One region of the Pectobacterium aroidearum genome, then DNA from elsewhere that is predicted to be linked to it. Evidence: predicted binding sites of a transcription regulator. Region 1 holds the regulator's gene; the other holds the start of a gene.

Region 1 (4,864 bases):
GCCATGATGGTATCAACCACACCCATCGACGTTTGAGACACTTGCGCAATAATGACAGGAACAGCAAGCGCCGATAATTTACGCGCTTCTGTCAGATACTGTTGCACGGATACCTTCCTTGAATGACTTAATTTTGCTAGCGGGATGAATAATCTGGATATGAAAAACGTCAAGAATAAAACGAGATCGTTATTGTAACGACTTAATAAAAGTAAACCAGCTTGAAAGAGAATATATTCTTTTTGTTACGTTGCGGTTTCGATAGCGTCTGGCGTACCGTATTCCGGTTTGGTTTTCCGCGGAATATCGGGCACACTGCACAAAGTCATTTCTTTGTTTTTAAGAGGCAAACCGCATGTTTACCGGTATTGTTCAGGGCACCGCGCCGGTGGTGTCGATTGAAGAAAAATCCAACTTTCGCACGCACGTTGTCCAACTTCCCCCCGACCTACTGCCAGGGCTGGTGCCCGGCGCCTCGGTGGCGCACAACGGCTGCTGCCTGACGGTAACCGCCATTGACGGCGATCGTGTCAGTTTTGATCTCATGAAAGAAACGCTGCGATTAACGAATCTGGGCGATATTCATGAAGGCGATGTCGTGAATATTGAGCGCGCCGCAAAATTCGGTGACGAGATTGGTGGACACGTCATGTCGGGCCACATCATGTGTACGGCTGAAGTGGTGAAGATTCAGGTTTCAGAGAATAACCATCAGATTTGGTTCCGCCTGGCAGATGAAGCGCTGATGAAATACGTGCTGCATAAAGGCTTCGTCGGGATTGATGGCATCAGCCTGACGGTAGGGGAAGTCACCCGCGGGCGTTTCTGCGTGCATTTAATTCCTGAAACGCTGAACCGCACGACGCTGGGACAGAAACGTCTGGGGCATCGCATCAACATTGAAATCGATCCGCAGACACAGGCCGTAGTGGATACGGTTGAACGCGTGTTGGCCAGCAAGCAGGCGAGCGACCCCGCCAACGAAGCGTAATTTCTACGTTGCCTGTTTTTGTAAACCGGACGAACAACCTCGTCCGGTTTTCTCTTTCCTCTCAGCGTGAAACGCGTAATCCACCATCTATTCCATTGATACTGAATACGATCTGCCAGAGCTGAAGTTCTCTTGCTCTGAATTCCCCTGCACAAGCGTTCAAATAATAGCTGAACATTCGACGAAAGCGTTCAGTGTAGCGTGTGGCAAGTTGCGGCCAACATTGCTGAAAACGGGCTTGCCATGCCATTAATGTGCGATCGTAATCGGCACCGAAGTTGTGCCAGTCCTCCATCACCATGTAAGGCTCACTCGCCTGCGCAATGTGCTGTATGGAGGGAATGCAGGCGTTGGGGAAAATGTATTTATTCATCCAGGGGTCAATGTGTGGGGTGGTCTTATTGGCTCCGATGGTATGCAGCAGAAACAGTCCATCAGGCTTTAGATTACGCTTTGCCATGCGAAAGTAAGTGCCATAGTTACGCGGGCCGACGTGTTCAAACATGCCAACAGAAACAATCCGATCGAATTGCTGGTTCAGATCGCGGTAGTCTTGTAACGCAACGATGACGTCCAGATCCTGACAGCGCTGTTGTGCCAGTGCCTGCTGTTCTCTGGAAATGGTGATGCCGTAAACGGAAACACCGTAACGCCGCGCCGCGAACTCAGCAAGCCCGCCCCATCCGCAGCCGATATCCAGCAGCGTCATGCCGGATTTAAGCTGGAGTTTTTCACAAATCATGGTGAGTTTATCTTCCTGTGCCTGTTCCAGCGTTTGTGCCTGTTTCCAGTAGGCGCAGGAGTATTGCATGTAAGGATCCAGCATGAGGGTAAAAAGATCGTTCCCCAGGTCGTAGTGCACTTCACCGACCACTTGAGCGCGCCGACGGGATTGTAAATTCGTGACGCGAGAGAGGGCGACTCGCATGGCATCGTGCAGGCGGTGAGGTAAGGTTTTCCCTAGCCCTGCGCGCAGGACACGATGGAAAAACATATCCAGCCGTTCACACTCCCACCACCCATCCATATAGCTTTCACCTAATCCCAATGAACCTTCTCGCAAGACACGTTTAAAAATGCCGGGATTAATCACGCGGATGTCAAAAGGGCGGGTACCGTTGATTATGATATCCGCAGCGGCCAACTTATCCCGCATTATGCGGAACCAAGGCGTGGCATCGTGATCCCATTCTTCTGTATAAGGTGAACCCATCATGTCTCCTTAACTTTATGTAAAAGTATCGTAAAACACCTGGACAGCACTTATCGCAGCCGACGTAATCGGCTGTCACCAGAGGAAATGAAACGCGATAGTAGATTTATAACTGCTTCAGCCAGCATACAAGAAAATGGGCTGAAGCAGAGAGGAAAGCGAACAGGAATAGAAAAATCGTTTGGACGGTATTGCTGCCGTTAGCGGCGATAGTCGAGGTAAGGGCCGTCTGCAACCGAGCGGCGCTCAATCAGCGTCGGGTGCACTTCGATGACGTGCGCATCTTCCCGCTTGCTGGTAATGCGATCCAGCAACATCGCGAAAGCAGACTGCCCCAGACGCTCTTTCGGCTGATGGATGGTCGTCAGTGCCGGCGTAAAGAAACGCGCGTGGCGCACGTTGTCATAACCGATCACCGAAATATCCTGCGGCACGCGCAGACCTAATTCATCTGCCGCACAGATCGCGCCCATCGCCATGATATCGCCACCGCAGAATACGGCCGTTGGCCGCTGTTTCTGCGCGAGAATTTGATGCATCGCTTTATAACCGGACTCCGGCTCGAAATCGCCCTGAACAACCCACTCTTCACGCACGGTGATGTCGGCTTCCTTTAACGCTTTTAAGAAGCCGAGGTAGCGTCCGCTGCCGGTGTTACGTTCTTGAATACCAGGGATAGCACCGATATCCCGATGACCACGTTCGATCAGGTAGCGACCGGCCATATAACCGCCTTCAAAGGCGTTATCGATAATCGTATCGGTAAAATCGCTGTGCATCTGCCCCCAGTCCATCACGACCATCGGAATGCTGCGATAATCTTTCAGCATCGCCAACAGTTCAGGTGGATATTCGGCGCACATGACCAGCAGGCCGTCGACGCGTTTTTGCGCCAGCATGGAGAGATAGGCGCGCTGTTTACCGATGTCGTTATGCGAATTACACAGCACCAGCGTGTAACCCTTGGCGTAGCAGCTGTTTTCGACAGCTTCAATGATTTCGGCGAAGTAGGGCGCTTCGCTGGATGTGGCCAGCAAACCGATAGATTTGGTGTGATTAACTTTGAGGCTGCGGGCGACGGCGCTGGGCGAATAGTGCAATTCTTTGATTGCCGCCCTGACGGCTGCCTTGGTCTCTTCGGCGACGAAACGTGTTTTATTGATCACGTGCGATACGGTTGTGGTGGAAACGCCAGCACGTTTTGCCACATCTTTAATCGTTGCCATCTAAAAATGACTCCTGAACTTACCTGTTACAGACGTAAGTATATTGTTAATCGTTTGCCTACGTTTAATGTTCTTCTTCTAAGCTAAAAAACAGGATTTCAGAAGGAGAATGCCGAATGTTATACCGAAGGGATCTGGGTTGACGTTTTTCGACTGATACGCAGCGCTTTCATAAACAGCGGATTGTGTCCGATTTATCATGAAAGTGAAAGGGGTAATTTATACTATTAGTGATGCATACGTCCGAGATTTTTCACTAGAATTATGAAAGAATCGTAATAACCCTATTATTTGTAGATTTAACTGCCTAAATGGGTTCGGCTGTGAATCGCGGTGTCTTTATTTCAGATAGCGCTTTCAGGTGAAATTTTCAGCTAAAATTTGTTCGCTAATAAAGGAGTGGTTTATGGATACAGATCTGAAGATGTCTTTGCTGACAACCGTTGGCTCGTTGGCTGTCATCATCACGTTTAGTTTTATTGCGGTGCTGAATTAACCGAACGATGCTCTGCACAGGCTAGGTATTCAGACACGTTGATGCTACATAAAACGTGTCTGAATCATTTCCATTCGATGTAGGTTGTCTGTCTCTTAACGAATTGTCTGCGGTGTGACCACGCGACGCGCGCCCACGTAGTGCTCCTGCCAGTAATCTTCACTCAGCTTGCTGATACGAATATCTGAACCTGTACGCGGCGACTGAATAAATTTCCCTTCTCCCAGATAAACTCCGACGTGATCGGCTGCGCCACGATTATTGATGCGGAAGAACACCAAATCGCCGCTTTCCAGTTCGCTCTTTTTAATCGGAGCGGCATCACGCAGATGATACATTTCGTTAGCGGTGCGCGGAATTTGGATTTTAACGACATCTTTGTACGCGTAATAGACCAGCCCGCTGCAGTCGAATCCAGTAAAGGGTGATGAACCGCCCCAGTGATAAGGCTTACCTATCTGGCTCATCAACTTATTCATTGCTGTCGTTTTGGCATGCTGATAACGCTTTTTATGTGCCGCGCTCAGCGCCATTCCTTTTTCCGTGGGTGACGGGTTTTTATCTACCTTTCCCTTGAGCACTGTCTTTTTCAGCCCGGTTTTGACTCTGACCTGCGCGGTCGTCTGCTTCTCTTCTTCAGGCTTCAGCTTTTTGAGGTTTTTTTTCACTAGCGCGGGCGTGCTGCTTTGCGTCCGGGATGGCTTTTTCTCTGTTGATTTGTTCGCGCTACGGGGCTTGGTTTTCGTTCTGGCGGCGGTAGGTTCTGGTTTTTTGCTTTTGATCGGTGTCGGTGATTTAGCATTACCCTTTGTTTGGCGGCTTTTCTTGTTGGTTTCTTCAACGGCGCTTTTCTTCGGCGCAGAATGCGGGGTATGCGGCGCAGCCTGAACGACGTTCAGGGATAGATTACTGAAAAATAATATAAAAAGAGTAATAAA
Region 2 (4,864 bases), 2.0 Mb from region 1:
ATCCAGGTTTCAACCGTTGGGTCCAATTCCGCCTGCGTCACCGAGGTTTCCAGAATGTCAGGCAATTGCAGACCCAGCATGATGAATACCATGCCGTTAAACACGAATTCCAGCATCGACCACACGCCGTTTGCACGCAGCCGCATCGCCAGTGGTGCGCTACGGATGACGCCCGATTGACCGATCGTCATCCCCGCCGCCACCGCAGCCAGAATACCCGACACACCAATGTGTTCCGCAATCAGATACGACGCGAAAGGCAGCAGCAGCAGCAGCACGATCTGCGTCGCAGCATCGTCACCACTCCAGCGGCTGATAATGCGCAGCGATTTACCGAATATCCAGGTCACGCCGACGCCCGCCAGCAGCCCGCCCAGCGCCACCTGCATGAACTCCAGTGTGGCACCGGAAACCGTAAACACCATCGTACCCATCGCAATCGCGACGGCAAATTTTAGCGACACCAGACCGGACGCATCGTTCATCAACGCTTCGCCCTGCAAAATGCCCATCAGTTTTTTCGGAATACGATCTTCACCCACGATGCCAGACAGTGCGACGGCATCCGTTGGCGACAGCACAGCAGCCAGCGCGAAGGCCGCAATCAGCGGCATGCCCGGCACCATCCAGTAGATGAAATAGCCGATGCCCACCACGGTAATCAGTACCAGAACCAGCGCCAAACCAATAATTTCCCTACCGTGTCTCAGAAACTCACGCGTAGGCGTTTTCCAGCCATCGGCAAACAGCAGAGGCGGAATGAAAAGCACCATAAACAGCTCGGGATTGAAATCAACGTGCAAACCGAACTGAGGCCAGGCCAGGATGGCACCCAGCGCGATTTGCATTAAAGGCAGGGGAATTTGAAAAGGTAAAATGCGGGTAACCACCCCGGACAGGGATACAACCAGGGTCAAAACAAGAATCGTAAAAAATATTTCCATGCTTTCCTTAGACGTACTCCTAAATCAAAAAATTCTGCCTGTTAGCGAGCAAACACCCCTTCCATATTTAACGCATTTAGTCCGGTATGAAAATGGATTTTTGGCCGAAATTTAGATTAATAACAAGATTGATTATCACACAAGTGACATCAACCCAAAGCCAATAAAAGGGCACATAAAATCGCGTTTGGCGCGAGAAATAATAGAGAAGGAAAAGAGGAAGGAAAGACGAGGAATAACAGACCTTCTGGGCGGAGCCAGAAGGTCTGTTAGAAGGGATTACAGCGCCCAGCCGCCAGCGTAGAACACCACCAGCGCGACAGCGATAATGACGGTACCAATGTTCAGTTTACGCCATTCGCCAGCGCAGATGCGGCCTAATACCAGCGCGCCAAAGCCCAGCATAATACCGGTCACAATGTTACAGGTCAGTACGATGAATACGGCACATACCAGACCGGACATCGCGTCCACAAAGTCATCAAAATTCAGTTTGGAAACGTTGCCCAACATCAGCAGGCCGACATACATCAGCGCGGGTGCTGTGGCATAGCCAGGTACCAGATACGCTAACGGAGAGACAAACAGCAGCAACAGGAACAGCACACCCACTACGGTTGCCGTTAGGCCAGTTTTGCCCCCCGCCGCCGTACCCGCTGCGGATTCGATGTAGACCGCTGCCGGTGACGTTCCGACCAGACTGGAGAAAATGCTACTCACGGAGTCTGCGGTCAGCGCCTTACCACCGTTGATGATTTGTCCGTCTTTATCCAACAGATTCGCCTGTCCGGCTACGGCACGGATCGTACCGGTAGCATCGAACACCGCTGTCATCACCAGCGCCAGTACGCTCGGCAGAACCATCGGCTGCAATGCACCCATGATATCCAGACTGAAGATCAGCGACGAACCGTCAGCCGCCGTCAGGCTCGGCAACGCAAAGAAGCCAGAGAATTTTACATTCGGGTCAAAAATCAGCCCCAGAATAGAGATCGCGATGATAACCAGCAGAATACCGCCCGGTACGCGACGTTTCTCTAAACCGATGGTCGCCGCCAGTCCCAGCAGGGACATAACGACAGGGAAAGAAGTGAAATTGCCCAGTGCGACCGGCAGGCCATCAATCGGGTTTTTTACCACCAAACCCACACCGTTAGCGGCAATAATCAGCAGAAACAGGCCAATACCAATCCCCGTTCCGTGTGCAACGCCCATCGGCAGGTTACGCAAAATCCAAGAACGGATGCCGGTGACGGAAATGATGGTAAACAGAACGCCCATCAGGAAGATCGCACCCAATGCCACAGGAATGCTGATTTGCTGCCCCAGCACCAGACTGAATGCGGTAAACGCCGTCAGTGAAATCGCACAACCAATCGCCATTGGCAGATTAGCCCACAACCCCATCAACAGCGATCCCAGACCGGCAACCAGACAGGTTGCAACAAATACGGCCGCAGGCGGGAAGCCGGCCTTGCCCAGCATACTCGGTACCACAATCACCGAGTAAACCATCGCCAGAAACGTCGTCAGGCCAGCTAACACTTCCTGACGCACATTACTGCCGCGCTGTGTAATTTTGAAAAAAGCATCAAGCGTGCCCTGCGAGCCTGCCTGACGGGTGGTGTTTGACATGGTGGTATCCCCTGAAATGCCATTATTATTTAAGATCAATTTGACCGGTTCCCGCGGCCTTGCTCCGCGAATGCACCCACATCACTGGCGCATCATGAACCGTATGGCTCCGCACGCAAACGATTAACTCGCTGAATGCAAAACCGGAAAACGTTGTTGTATCAAAACATTACCGTATAAAGACATTGCTGTATCAAAACAGGCGGTACTAAAACGAGCTGGATAAAACGGCGTCTGGCAATGTGAAGCGCACGATTATCCCGCTTCACCCACGCGTATTTCAACTGCTAATCGAGACAATTTACCTATCTCACTTAATCTGTCCGATAAGGACGCCTTCAGCCAGTACACCTAACGTTCAATCGGGCAACTCGCTGAAAACGCGTCAGTATGAAGAAAAAGCAGAAACGGTTTTTAGACGAAAATCAAAACAGCGGTTTACTCCTCACAAACTGATCGTTCATTTTTTTGTGATTCTCATCACAAAAAAGTTGACCACCCGTATCAGTGCGAGTATTCTTAAAAACGTGAACAGCATCACAGAAAAACAATCAACTAACAATGAGGAAATGACCATGAAACTGCTGAACAAAATCATCGCTATGTTTGAAAACATCAACATCAACTTTGGTACTTTCAACCAATAATTATTTAAGAATCGTGGGGATAAAAAAGATGCGCGTTGTCCGCAAAATCAATCAAATATTAAAAGCGTTGGGCAAAACCTATCGCGGTGTTAACCCCCACGCTATCTTCCGTTAATCGTACTCAGTACGTTAACCACCATAAAATGGCTGCCATCCGGCGGCCATTTTTGTTTTACACGATATGTAACGAATTCTGCATCACCAATACAGCGATGGCGCAGAAGCGCCATCAGATATCACACGTGCTGATGCCATCAGGCGTAGAGCGACACTTCCCCAGCCGGGCGCGTTTTAAAACGACGGTGCAGCCAGAGATACTGCTCAGGCGCACGCATGATTTCTTTCTCAATCACCTTATTCATATAACACGCCGCAGCCTGTTCATCATGATAAGGGTAATCCTGTAATTCGGGCTGAATCACCAGCTGGTAGCCAGAGGCATCAGGCTTACGAATCAGCACCGTCGTCATCATCGCCGGTTTTGCCAGACGACTGATCGTGTACGTACCGCTGGTTGTCGCCGCATTTTTCACTGCAAAGAACGGGGCAAACACGCTGCCTTTAGGGCCGTAATCCTGATCGGGCGCGAACCAAACGGCTTCTCCGCGTTTCAGTGCTTGCACCATGCCACGTAGATCTTTACGGTCAATCATCGCCTTGTTCGAACGAGAACGTCCCCAGGTTTGCACCATTTCCATCGCTTTATTATTGTGCGGACGGTACATCGCCATCATCGGCCGACATAGCCCCATCGCCCTGCCGCCCAGTTCCAGCGACATAAAGTGAATACCAATCACCATCACGCCCTGGCCTTTTGCTGTAGCCTGATGTAAATGCTCCAGTCCCGAAACATCAAACCAGTGACGCACGCGACGATCGGACCAGAACCAGGCCATGCCCGTTTCGACCAATGCCATTCCAAGCGACGCAAAGTTGCTGTCGATCATCGCTTCCTTTTCGTCGTCGGAGATCGTAGGGAAGCATAATTCAAGGTTACGTCTGGCAATCGACACACGACGTTTAAGAAAAACGCGGGACAGGCGACCCGCATTGCTCCCGATTTTCATCAGCAGCGGGTAAGGAAGTTGAACTAATAAAAACAGCACGCCAAGGCCGAACCAAGTCGTCCAATAGCGTGGGTGGAGTAATGCCCTGGTAAAAGTTTGCTTAATTTTCATGATACTCGTCTTTAAGTGATTAACAGCGTACCGCATAAAGAGTCGTACTCATCGCGCTACATCTATCATGACACTTATTTATAGGAATCGTTTCAGCTGTGTGGAAAACTAGTTCTGACCGTTATCACGCATGAGGTTAAAAAGCAGGATGAACATGCTGATAACACAGAGGGGATGTTGAGCAACCGATGAACGGTTGACGGCAGAAGAATCATACCCGATTCATTCTTAATAAAGGAGTGGTCGGATAAGAAATATTCGCAATATCGCGTAGTCTAACGTTAACATCTTGGCATATATCAAAAAAGCGATTCGCTCCCTGACGTTCAGACAGCGTCGATGACAAATAATAAGATAATCAAGGATTTGATGGAAAATGACGATTTCTCTCCCTTCCCGCCTCCCTATACTAGCCGCTCTCATCGCGAGTACCCCGGCCCTGGCGTTTGCCACAACATCC

The links. The regulator PurR, encoded in region 1, represses purine synthesis genes. The targets are predictions, from matches to a motif close to CANGCAAACGTTTGCNTG.
Region 2: a site for PurR is predicted at 2,692-2,709, ahead of AB8809_RS19150 (NCS2 family permease). Genes of this name have one in related genera too.

What each region holds. Positions count from the first base shown of each region.
Region 1 is NZ_CP166097.1:2,230,232-2,235,095, forward strand. It holds gene AB8809_RS10315 (MATE family efflux transporter) at 1-107, opposite strand, end outside; gene AB8809_RS10320 (riboflavin synthase) at 356-991, shown strand; gene cfa (cyclopropane fatty acyl phospholipid synthase) at 1,053-2,204, opposite strand; gene purR (HTH-type transcriptional repressor PurR) at 2,405-3,430, opposite strand; gene AB8809_RS10335 (YnhF family membrane protein) at 3,837-3,926, shown strand; gene AB8809_RS10340 (NlpC/P60 family protein) at 4,022-4,864, opposite strand, start outside.
Region 2 is NZ_CP166097.1:4,253,947-4,258,810, forward strand. It holds gene AB8809_RS19145 (Na+/H+ antiporter) at 1-944, opposite strand, end outside; gene AB8809_RS19150 (NCS2 family permease) at 1,224-2,579, opposite strand; gene AB8809_RS19155 (hypothetical protein) at 2,822-3,226, shown strand; gene lpxP (kdo(2)-lipid IV(A) palmitoleoyltransferase) at 3,481-4,404, opposite strand; gene AB8809_RS19165 (DUF1176 domain-containing protein) at 4,781-4,864, shown strand, end outside.